DNA from 3 places in the Paenibacillus aurantius genome. Region 3 is predicted to be linked to each of the others. Evidence: a T-box and tRNA genes for the amino acid it is inferred to sense, from the RefSeq annotation. Region 3 holds a T-box; the other regions hold tRNA genes.
What was found. The T-box of region 3 lies ahead of MJA45_RS14285 (glutamine--tRNA ligase/YqeY domain fusion protein). A T-box ahead of a tRNA ligase gene usually reads a tRNA of that ligase, here a tRNA-Gln.
Positions count from the first base shown of each region.

Region 1: it encodes a tRNA-Gln, which carries the amino acid that the T-box ahead of MJA45_RS14285 (glutamine--tRNA ligase/YqeY domain fusion protein) is inferred to sense. The anticodon was not compared.
Region 2: it encodes a tRNA-Gln, which carries the amino acid that the T-box ahead of MJA45_RS14285 (glutamine--tRNA ligase/YqeY domain fusion protein) is inferred to sense. The anticodon was not compared.

Region 1 covers NZ_CP130318.1:1,087,351-1,089,578, reverse strand. Annotated here, with positions in the region: gene MJA45_RS05340 (winged helix-turn-helix transcriptional regulator) at 1-141, opposite strand, end outside; tRNA gene MJA45_RS05335 (tRNA-Leu) at 627-709, opposite strand; tRNA gene MJA45_RS05330 (tRNA-Arg) at 743-819, opposite strand; tRNA gene MJA45_RS05325 (tRNA-Leu) at 834-922, opposite strand; tRNA gene MJA45_RS05320 (tRNA-Cys) at 934-1,007, opposite strand; tRNA gene MJA45_RS05315 (tRNA-Gly) at 1,019-1,093, opposite strand; tRNA gene MJA45_RS05310 (tRNA-Gln) at 1,100-1,174, opposite strand; tRNA gene MJA45_RS05305 (tRNA-His) at 1,198-1,273, opposite strand; tRNA gene MJA45_RS05300 (tRNA-Trp) at 1,288-1,361, opposite strand; tRNA gene MJA45_RS05295 (tRNA-Tyr) at 1,368-1,453, opposite strand; tRNA gene MJA45_RS05290 (tRNA-Thr) at 1,475-1,550, opposite strand; tRNA gene MJA45_RS05285 (tRNA-Phe) at 1,558-1,633, opposite strand; tRNA gene MJA45_RS05280 (tRNA-Asp) at 1,655-1,731, opposite strand; tRNA gene MJA45_RS05275 (tRNA-Met) at 1,736-1,812, opposite strand; tRNA gene MJA45_RS05270 (tRNA-Val) at 1,828-1,903, opposite strand; tRNA gene MJA45_RS05265 (tRNA-Glu) at 1,912-1,986, opposite strand; tRNA gene MJA45_RS05260 (tRNA-Ser) at 1,991-2,082, opposite strand; tRNA gene MJA45_RS05255 (tRNA-Asn) at 2,084-2,159, opposite strand.
Region 2 covers NZ_CP130318.1:311,387-313,614, forward strand. Annotated here, with positions in the region: rRNA gene MJA45_RS01560 (23S ribosomal RNA) at 1-50, shown strand, start outside; rRNA gene rrf (5S ribosomal RNA) at 125-241, shown strand; tRNA gene MJA45_RS01570 (tRNA-Asn) at 249-324, shown strand; tRNA gene MJA45_RS01575 (tRNA-Thr) at 326-401, shown strand; tRNA gene MJA45_RS01580 (tRNA-Glu) at 409-483, shown strand; tRNA gene MJA45_RS01585 (tRNA-Val) at 498-573, shown strand; tRNA gene MJA45_RS01590 (tRNA-Thr) at 592-667, shown strand; tRNA gene MJA45_RS01595 (tRNA-Gln) at 675-749, shown strand; tRNA gene MJA45_RS01600 (tRNA-Lys) at 754-829, shown strand; tRNA gene MJA45_RS01605 (tRNA-Leu) at 842-924, shown strand; tRNA gene MJA45_RS01610 (tRNA-Gly) at 930-1,004, shown strand; tRNA gene MJA45_RS01615 (tRNA-Arg) at 1,020-1,096, shown strand; tRNA gene MJA45_RS01620 (tRNA-Pro) at 1,124-1,200, shown strand; tRNA gene MJA45_RS01625 (tRNA-Gly) at 1,228-1,301, shown strand; gene ppc (phosphoenolpyruvate carboxylase) at 1,645-2,228, shown strand, end outside.
Region 3 covers NZ_CP130318.1:3,165,899-3,168,126, forward strand. Annotated here, with positions in the region: gene MJA45_RS14285 (glutamine--tRNA ligase/YqeY domain fusion protein) at 1-903, opposite strand, end outside; T-box leader at 968-1,221, opposite strand; gene MJA45_RS14290 (hypothetical protein) at 1,301-1,747, opposite strand; gene MJA45_RS14295 (AraC family transcriptional regulator) at 1,818-2,228, opposite strand, start outside.

The DNA.
Region 1 (2,228 bases), 2.1 Mb from region 3:
ACCTGCCGTCTCCAGTTCCTTAAAACGCTCCGACAGCATACGGTCGCTCATTCCCGGAATAAGCTCCGATATATCTTTAAACCGTTTAGGTCCATCCAGTAGCACCCGGATAATCAGGCCGGTCCACCGTTTTCCCAACAATTCGAAAGCCGCCTCAAATTTAGGACATAATCTGTGATCGTGCTCCACTGTAATCAACTCCTTAGCATTATTTTATCATAGCCACTTGTCAAAAGTAAGCCACGAGGAATAATAACCTTACCAAAAGTAAGTTGATTACATGAGTAATTAACGGCAGCCTCTACTTATGGCTCCACTTTTCCTTCTAAGGGTAAGTCCATTCTGGCTCTTTCCGCTCCCCATTGCCACGAAGTCTTTTTCCTCAAAGACACCTTCACCGGGCTGGATCCACCAACGGCTGCTTCCTTGGAGAGGGTTCGTTCTCTTCCTGTGGCCCTTAGCATGCGCCGAAACGCTCAAAAGGTTGCATCTCTCCCTTCCCTTGATACCTCTTGCCCCGCGGGAAAGCCGATCAGGATGTCTATTCCTTTACAAGACAAGCCCTGTCCGTCAGCAAAAAGAAAAAAGCACCAATCCCAAAAGGATTGATGCTAGTCTTATGTAGGTGGTGCCGGTGAAGGGACTCGAACCCCCACGGTTTCCCTCACGATTTTGAGTCGCGCGCGTCTGCCAATTCCGCCACACCGGCCTGATGAATGAATATCTAGTTATCTAAATAAAATGGCGTGCCCTAAGAGATTCGAACTCCTGACCTTTTGATTCGTAGTCAAACGCTCTATCCAGCTGAGCTAAGGGCACACGTGGCAAAAACCTGGTGCCGAGGACGAGACTTGAACTCGTACGGTGGTCACCCACCGCAGGATTTTAAGTCCTGTGCGTCTGCCGATTCCGCCACCCCGGCAAATAAAAGAATGGAGGCACCACCCAGATTCGAACTGGGGATAAAGCTTTTGCAGAGCTCTGCCTTACCACTTGGCTATGGCGCCACCATATTCTATGGAGCGGACGACGGGAATCGAACCCGCGACCCTCGCCTTGGCAAGGCGATGCTCTACCGCTGAGCCACGTCCGCATGAAATGGCTGGGGATCAAGGATTCGAACCTTGGCATGACGGAGTCAAAGTCCGTTGCCTTACCGCTTGGCTAATCCCCAACATTTATAGGGTGAAGCATAAATGGGGCGATCGACGGGAATCGAACCCGCGGATCCCGGAGCCACAATCCGGTGCGTTAACCACTTCGCCACGACCGCCATTATTATAAAATTGGCAGGGGCAGCAGGAATCGAACCCACACCAAAGGTTTTGGAGACCTTTGTTCTACCTTTAAACTATGCCCCTATGAAATGGTGGAGGATGATGGATTCGAACCACCGAACTCGTCAGAGAACAGATTTACAGTCTGCTGCGTTTGGCCACTTCGCTAATCCTCCATATAGTATAACAAAAAACAATGGTGCCGTCGAGAGGACTTGAACCCCCAACCTACTGATTACAAGTCAGTTGCTCTACCAGTTGAGCTACAACGGCGCTTCAGTGGTGGCTCGGGACGGAATCGAACCGCCGACACGAGGATTTTCAGTCCTCTGCTCTACCGACTGAGCTACCGAGCCTTACTGTGCTTTGAAGATGAATGGCGGAGCTGACGGGATTCGAACCCGCGGTCTCCTGCGTGACAGGCAGGCATGTTAGGCCTCTACACCACAGCTCCATGTTGGTTGCGGGGGCAGGATTTGAACCTGCGGCCTTCGGGTTATGAGCCCGACGAGCTACCGAGCTGCTCCACCCCGCGATAGTGTGTTTCATATGGTGGAGGCTGACGGGATCGAACCGCCGACCCTCTGCTTGTAAGGCAGATGCTCTCCCAGCTGAGCTAAGCCTCCATATGATGTGGTGACCCGTAGGGGATTCGAACCCCTGTTACCTCCGTGAAAGGGAGGTGTCTTAACCCCTTGACCAACGGGCCTTAATGGCGGAGAGAGAGGGATTCGAACCCTCGAGACGCTTGTGACGCCTACACGATTTCCAATCGTGCTCCTTCGGCCAACTCGGACACCTCTCCATGGCTCCCCGAACAGGACTCGAACCTGTGACAACTCGATTAACAGTCGAGTGCTCTACCAACTGAGCTATCAGGGAATATTTAGTTTTCAAAAAAGACTTACCTATTATATCAAGTGAACGACTTCTTGAAAACATGTATTTTCA
Region 2 (2,228 bases), 2.9 Mb from region 3:
GCTGTAAAGCATGCAGCGGACGAATACTAATCGGTCGAGGGCTTATTCATGACCCCTTTAGGGGAGTTTAAAGGATGAAACAACGTAAGCTTCGATTCCAGTTTTCAGGGTGCAAACTCTGACGTTTGGTGATGATGGCGGAGGGGAACCACGCGTTCCCATCTCGAACACGACCGTTAAGCCCTCCAGCGCCAATGGTACTTAGATCGCAGGATCTTGGAAGAGTAGGACGTTGCCAAGCGGTATATTCCCTGATAGCTCAGTTGGTAGAGCACTCGACTGTTAATCGAGTTGTCACAGGTTCGAGTCCTGTTCGGGGAGCCATGCTTCCATAGCTCAGTAGGTAGAGTGCATCCATGGTAAGGATGAGGTCACCGGTTCGATCCCGGTTGGAAGCTCCATTTTCTCGGCCCGTTGGTCAAGGGGTTAAGACACCTCCCTTTCACGGAGGTAACAGGGGTTCGAATCCCCTACGGGTCACCATTTCTTATCAAGTTGGAGGCTTAGCTCAGCTGGGAGAGCATCTGCCTTACAAGCAGAGGGTCGGCGGTTCGATCCCGTCAGCCTCCACCATTGTCCTTCAAGGGACATGCCGTTGTAGCTCAATTGGTAGAGCAACTGACTTGTAATCAGTAGGTTGGGGGTTCAAGTCCTCTCGACGGCACCAGGAACGCTGGGGATTAGCCAAGCGGTAAGGCAACGGACTTTGACTCCGTCATGCCAAGGTTCGAATCCTTGATCCCCAGCCATTTTGAGCCATTAGCTCAGTTGGTAGAGCACCTGACTTTTAATCAGGGTGTCGAAGGTTCGAGTCCTTCATGGCTCACCATTGGTTTGGTTCGCGCGTATGGCGGAATTGGCAGACGCACTAGACTTAGGATCTAGCGGGCAACCGTGGGGGTTCAAGTCCCTCTACGCGCACCAACTATGCGGACGTGGCTCAGCGGTAGAGCATCGCCTTGCCAAGGCGAGGGTCGCGGGTTCGATTCCCGTCGTCCGCTCCATTATACTTATCGTGTGTTCCCTTAGCTCAGCTGGATAGAGCGTTTGACTACGAATCAAAAGGTCGGGAGTTCGAATCTCTCAGGGAACGCCATTAAGTATGGAAATTTTCTAAAGGTTACGGGACGTAGCTCAGCTTGGTAGAGCACCTGGTTTGGGACCAGGGGGTCGCATGTTCAAATCGTGTCGTCCCGACCATTTTTAGAGAATAAGCATTATCCTCATGCGGGTGTAGTTCAATGGTAGAACTCCAGCCTTCCAAGCTGGTAGCGTGGGTTCGATTCCCATCACCCGCTCCATTTTTTAATCCAGGACCGATTGGTCTTTTTTTGTATAAGCGGACAGCTAGTCAGCTTTTTTTTTGTGGAAATGCTTTAGTGCATGAACGAAGTAAAGCGGTTAAGTGTCCCAATGTATTCTAATATCCTATAGGATTAGATAGGATTTTGTTGGATTTTGCCGAAATCGCTGTTCTTAGGGAAAGCGGGTATGATAAACTAGACTAAATAACCATTCGGCAGCCGTTTAATTAATCATGGAGCAGGCTGGCTCATGGGAAACCTTCAGCCTCGGCTAGTCTCAAATGTTGAAGAATCAATGACGGAGTGGCTACAGAAAGAAATTAAGGATTGGGTGAGAGAAATGACTGAAGTAAATCTTATGGCGAAAGGCTCAACCAACAACTTACTGCGCCGGGATGTCCGCTTTCTGGGGAACATTCTCGGGGAAGTGCTCGTTCACCAAGGGGGGAAGGAGCTTCTTGCCGTTGTCGAAAAAATCCGGGAGCTGAGCAAATCGATCCGTGCGGAGTTCGTGCCTGATCTGTATAAAGAATTCAAGCAGACCATCGATTCCTGTCAGCCGGAAATTCGCCACCAGGTGATCCGGGCTTTTGCTATCTATTTTCAGCTGGTGAACATTGCGGAGCAGAACCACCGGATTCGCCGCAAGCGTGATTACGATCGTACGGCGGGGGAGACCATCCAGCCGGGATCGATTGAAAGCATTATAAAGGAATTAAAGCAGCAGGATATGCCGGTGGAGGAAGTTCGCAGCATCCTGGAAGGCATTTCTCTAGAATTAGTTATGACCGCCCACCCGACGGAAGCGACGCGTAAAGCGGTTCTCGACATTCATCAGCGTATCGCCCATGAGGTGGAGCAGTACGACAATCCTATGCTTACTTACCGGGAGAGAGAACAGCTAAGGGATAAGCTGAAGAGTGA
Region 3 (2,228 bases):
TCTTCTTCTCATGCCCCGGATCGTCGGCAGCCTGGGATCGTCCCATCCATCAACGTGCCCCTCCTCGACCAGCTGCCTCAAAAAACGTTTGCTCGTCACGACTCCCGTCAAGCTGAGCCGGCCGAACTCCCTCTGCCGCGGGGGCTCAGGAATTCCCAGCTCGTTCAAGACCCACTCGTACAAAGGACGGTGGTCTTTAAACTCTATCGAGCAGAGGGAGTAGGTAATGCCTTCGATCGCATCCTGAATCGGATGGGCAAAATCGTACATAGGATAGATACACCAGTCCCGTCCCGTCCGGTAATGCTCAGCATGAATAATCCGGTAAAGAACAGGATCACGGAGGTTCATATTGGGCGAAGCCATATCGATCTTCGCACGGAGAACCTTAGAGCCGTCCGGGAAAACGCCGTTCTTCATCTTTTCCAGGAGCTCCAAATTTTTCTCCACCGATCGGTTCCGATAAGGGCTGTTGCGGCCGGGTTCTTTAAGGGTCCCCCGGTACTTCGTCAGCTCGTCGGGGGGAAGATCGCAGACATACGCTTTTCCGCGTTTGATCAGAGTGACCGCGGCCTTGTAGATGTCGTCCGAGTAATCCGAGCCGTAGTAGATGTGGTCGCCAGGATCGTACCCCAGCCAACGGATGTCCTCCATAATGGCATGGACGTATTCCAAGTCCTCCTTACGTGGATTGGTATCGTCAAGCCGCAAGTGAAAAGCTCCGTTAAACCTTTGAGCCGCGGTATAGTTCGTGTGGATCGCGTAAGCACTTCCGATGTGAAGGTAGCCGTTGGGCTCGGGAGGGAAGCGGGTGCACATATCCCGGCTAAACGGACTTTGCTCCAGTTCCTCTCGAATAAGCTTTAAGATAAATGACTCGTTGTTGTCCCTTGGGTGGACCATGGTGGATTCCTCCTTGTGGAATATTCAGCGAAATAAAAAAACTTCACCTCCAAGACGGTTAAGTCTTGGGGACGAAGTTCTCGCGGTGCCACCCCAGGTTCATTAATATGTCGCCATATTAACCTCTTCAAGTACGGCAGGGTCGAGCCCTGCTTATACTCTAGCCCTATAACGGGAGCGCCCGTCCTGCCATCCCCATCGAAGGTTCCGGCAGGCTGCTCTGAGGCTTGGTTCAGGGTTACGTTCCTGCCCCTTTTCAGCTGCCGGGGCTCTCTGCAGAAGAACGGCTTCCCTTACTATTCTCGTCATCGCGTTTCAAGTTGGTCCTATAATACCAGTTCCTTCCTTTCTTGTAAACGGACATTTGTTTAGTCCTGCTTCTATCTTCTAGGGGGCCTCACCGGGCAGGTAATCCTGGCAGCAGATCCGGGTACGGGGCTCTTCCCAGGGTAACGATGTATTCGTCCAGCTCCCTCCTCGCGGATTCCGGACGGGCTTCGTACTGGGCTCTGTTTAGGTAAAGCCCGCTGGAAAAACGGATATGTGTTGACCCGCTCTTCATTTCCAGTTGATACAGCTGTCCGACCCCATTCGGTTCTGTTCCGACCTTGTGTAATCGGATACTCTTCAAAAGGCTGGTCACCTTTCCAAGTGTCTCTTGATCGGTAATGATAAGCTCACGGCCATCCCCGAAACGAACTATCATCTCCTCGAGGCTGAACGAATCGCTGTCCCCTACAAGTAAGAATGGCTCGATCTTGTCTTTGCTATTCCCGCATCCCATCATTAGCACAAGGAAGACAGCCAGGATGACGCGAAATGATGGTTTTATGGGCATAAACATAACTCCACCCCTTTCCTAGCCTCAGACGTAAAAGGGATGGAGAAAGTTACCTGGAACCCAATGGCCAGGCTTATTTTTCCTGGACCGGGATCCAAATTTCGCTTTTGTAGTTGGGAGCTGTGGTATCCTTGTGCTCATTCCAGAGGATTTCCGGTCCTTCTTTGACTTCATAGCCTGAGGAGGGGAACCACTCCGAATAAATACGGCCCCAGGTTTCCTGTAGCGTTTGCGGGAAAGGTCCGATTGCTGTGAAGACCGCCCACCGGGAAGCCGGAACTTCCAGCTGAACCATCCCGGGACCGGCCTGCTCCGTGGTGGCCACACCGATATAATGGTCGCACTGCCCCTTTTCCTCCATCCTTCCTTCAGAAAAATTCGTAGAAGCGCTGATGATTCCGGCAGGCTCCATGTTAGACAGCTTCTTCATTTCCTCAATAAGCTTGGGCGTCAAACTTTGAGACATTGAGGCAATCTCCGGATT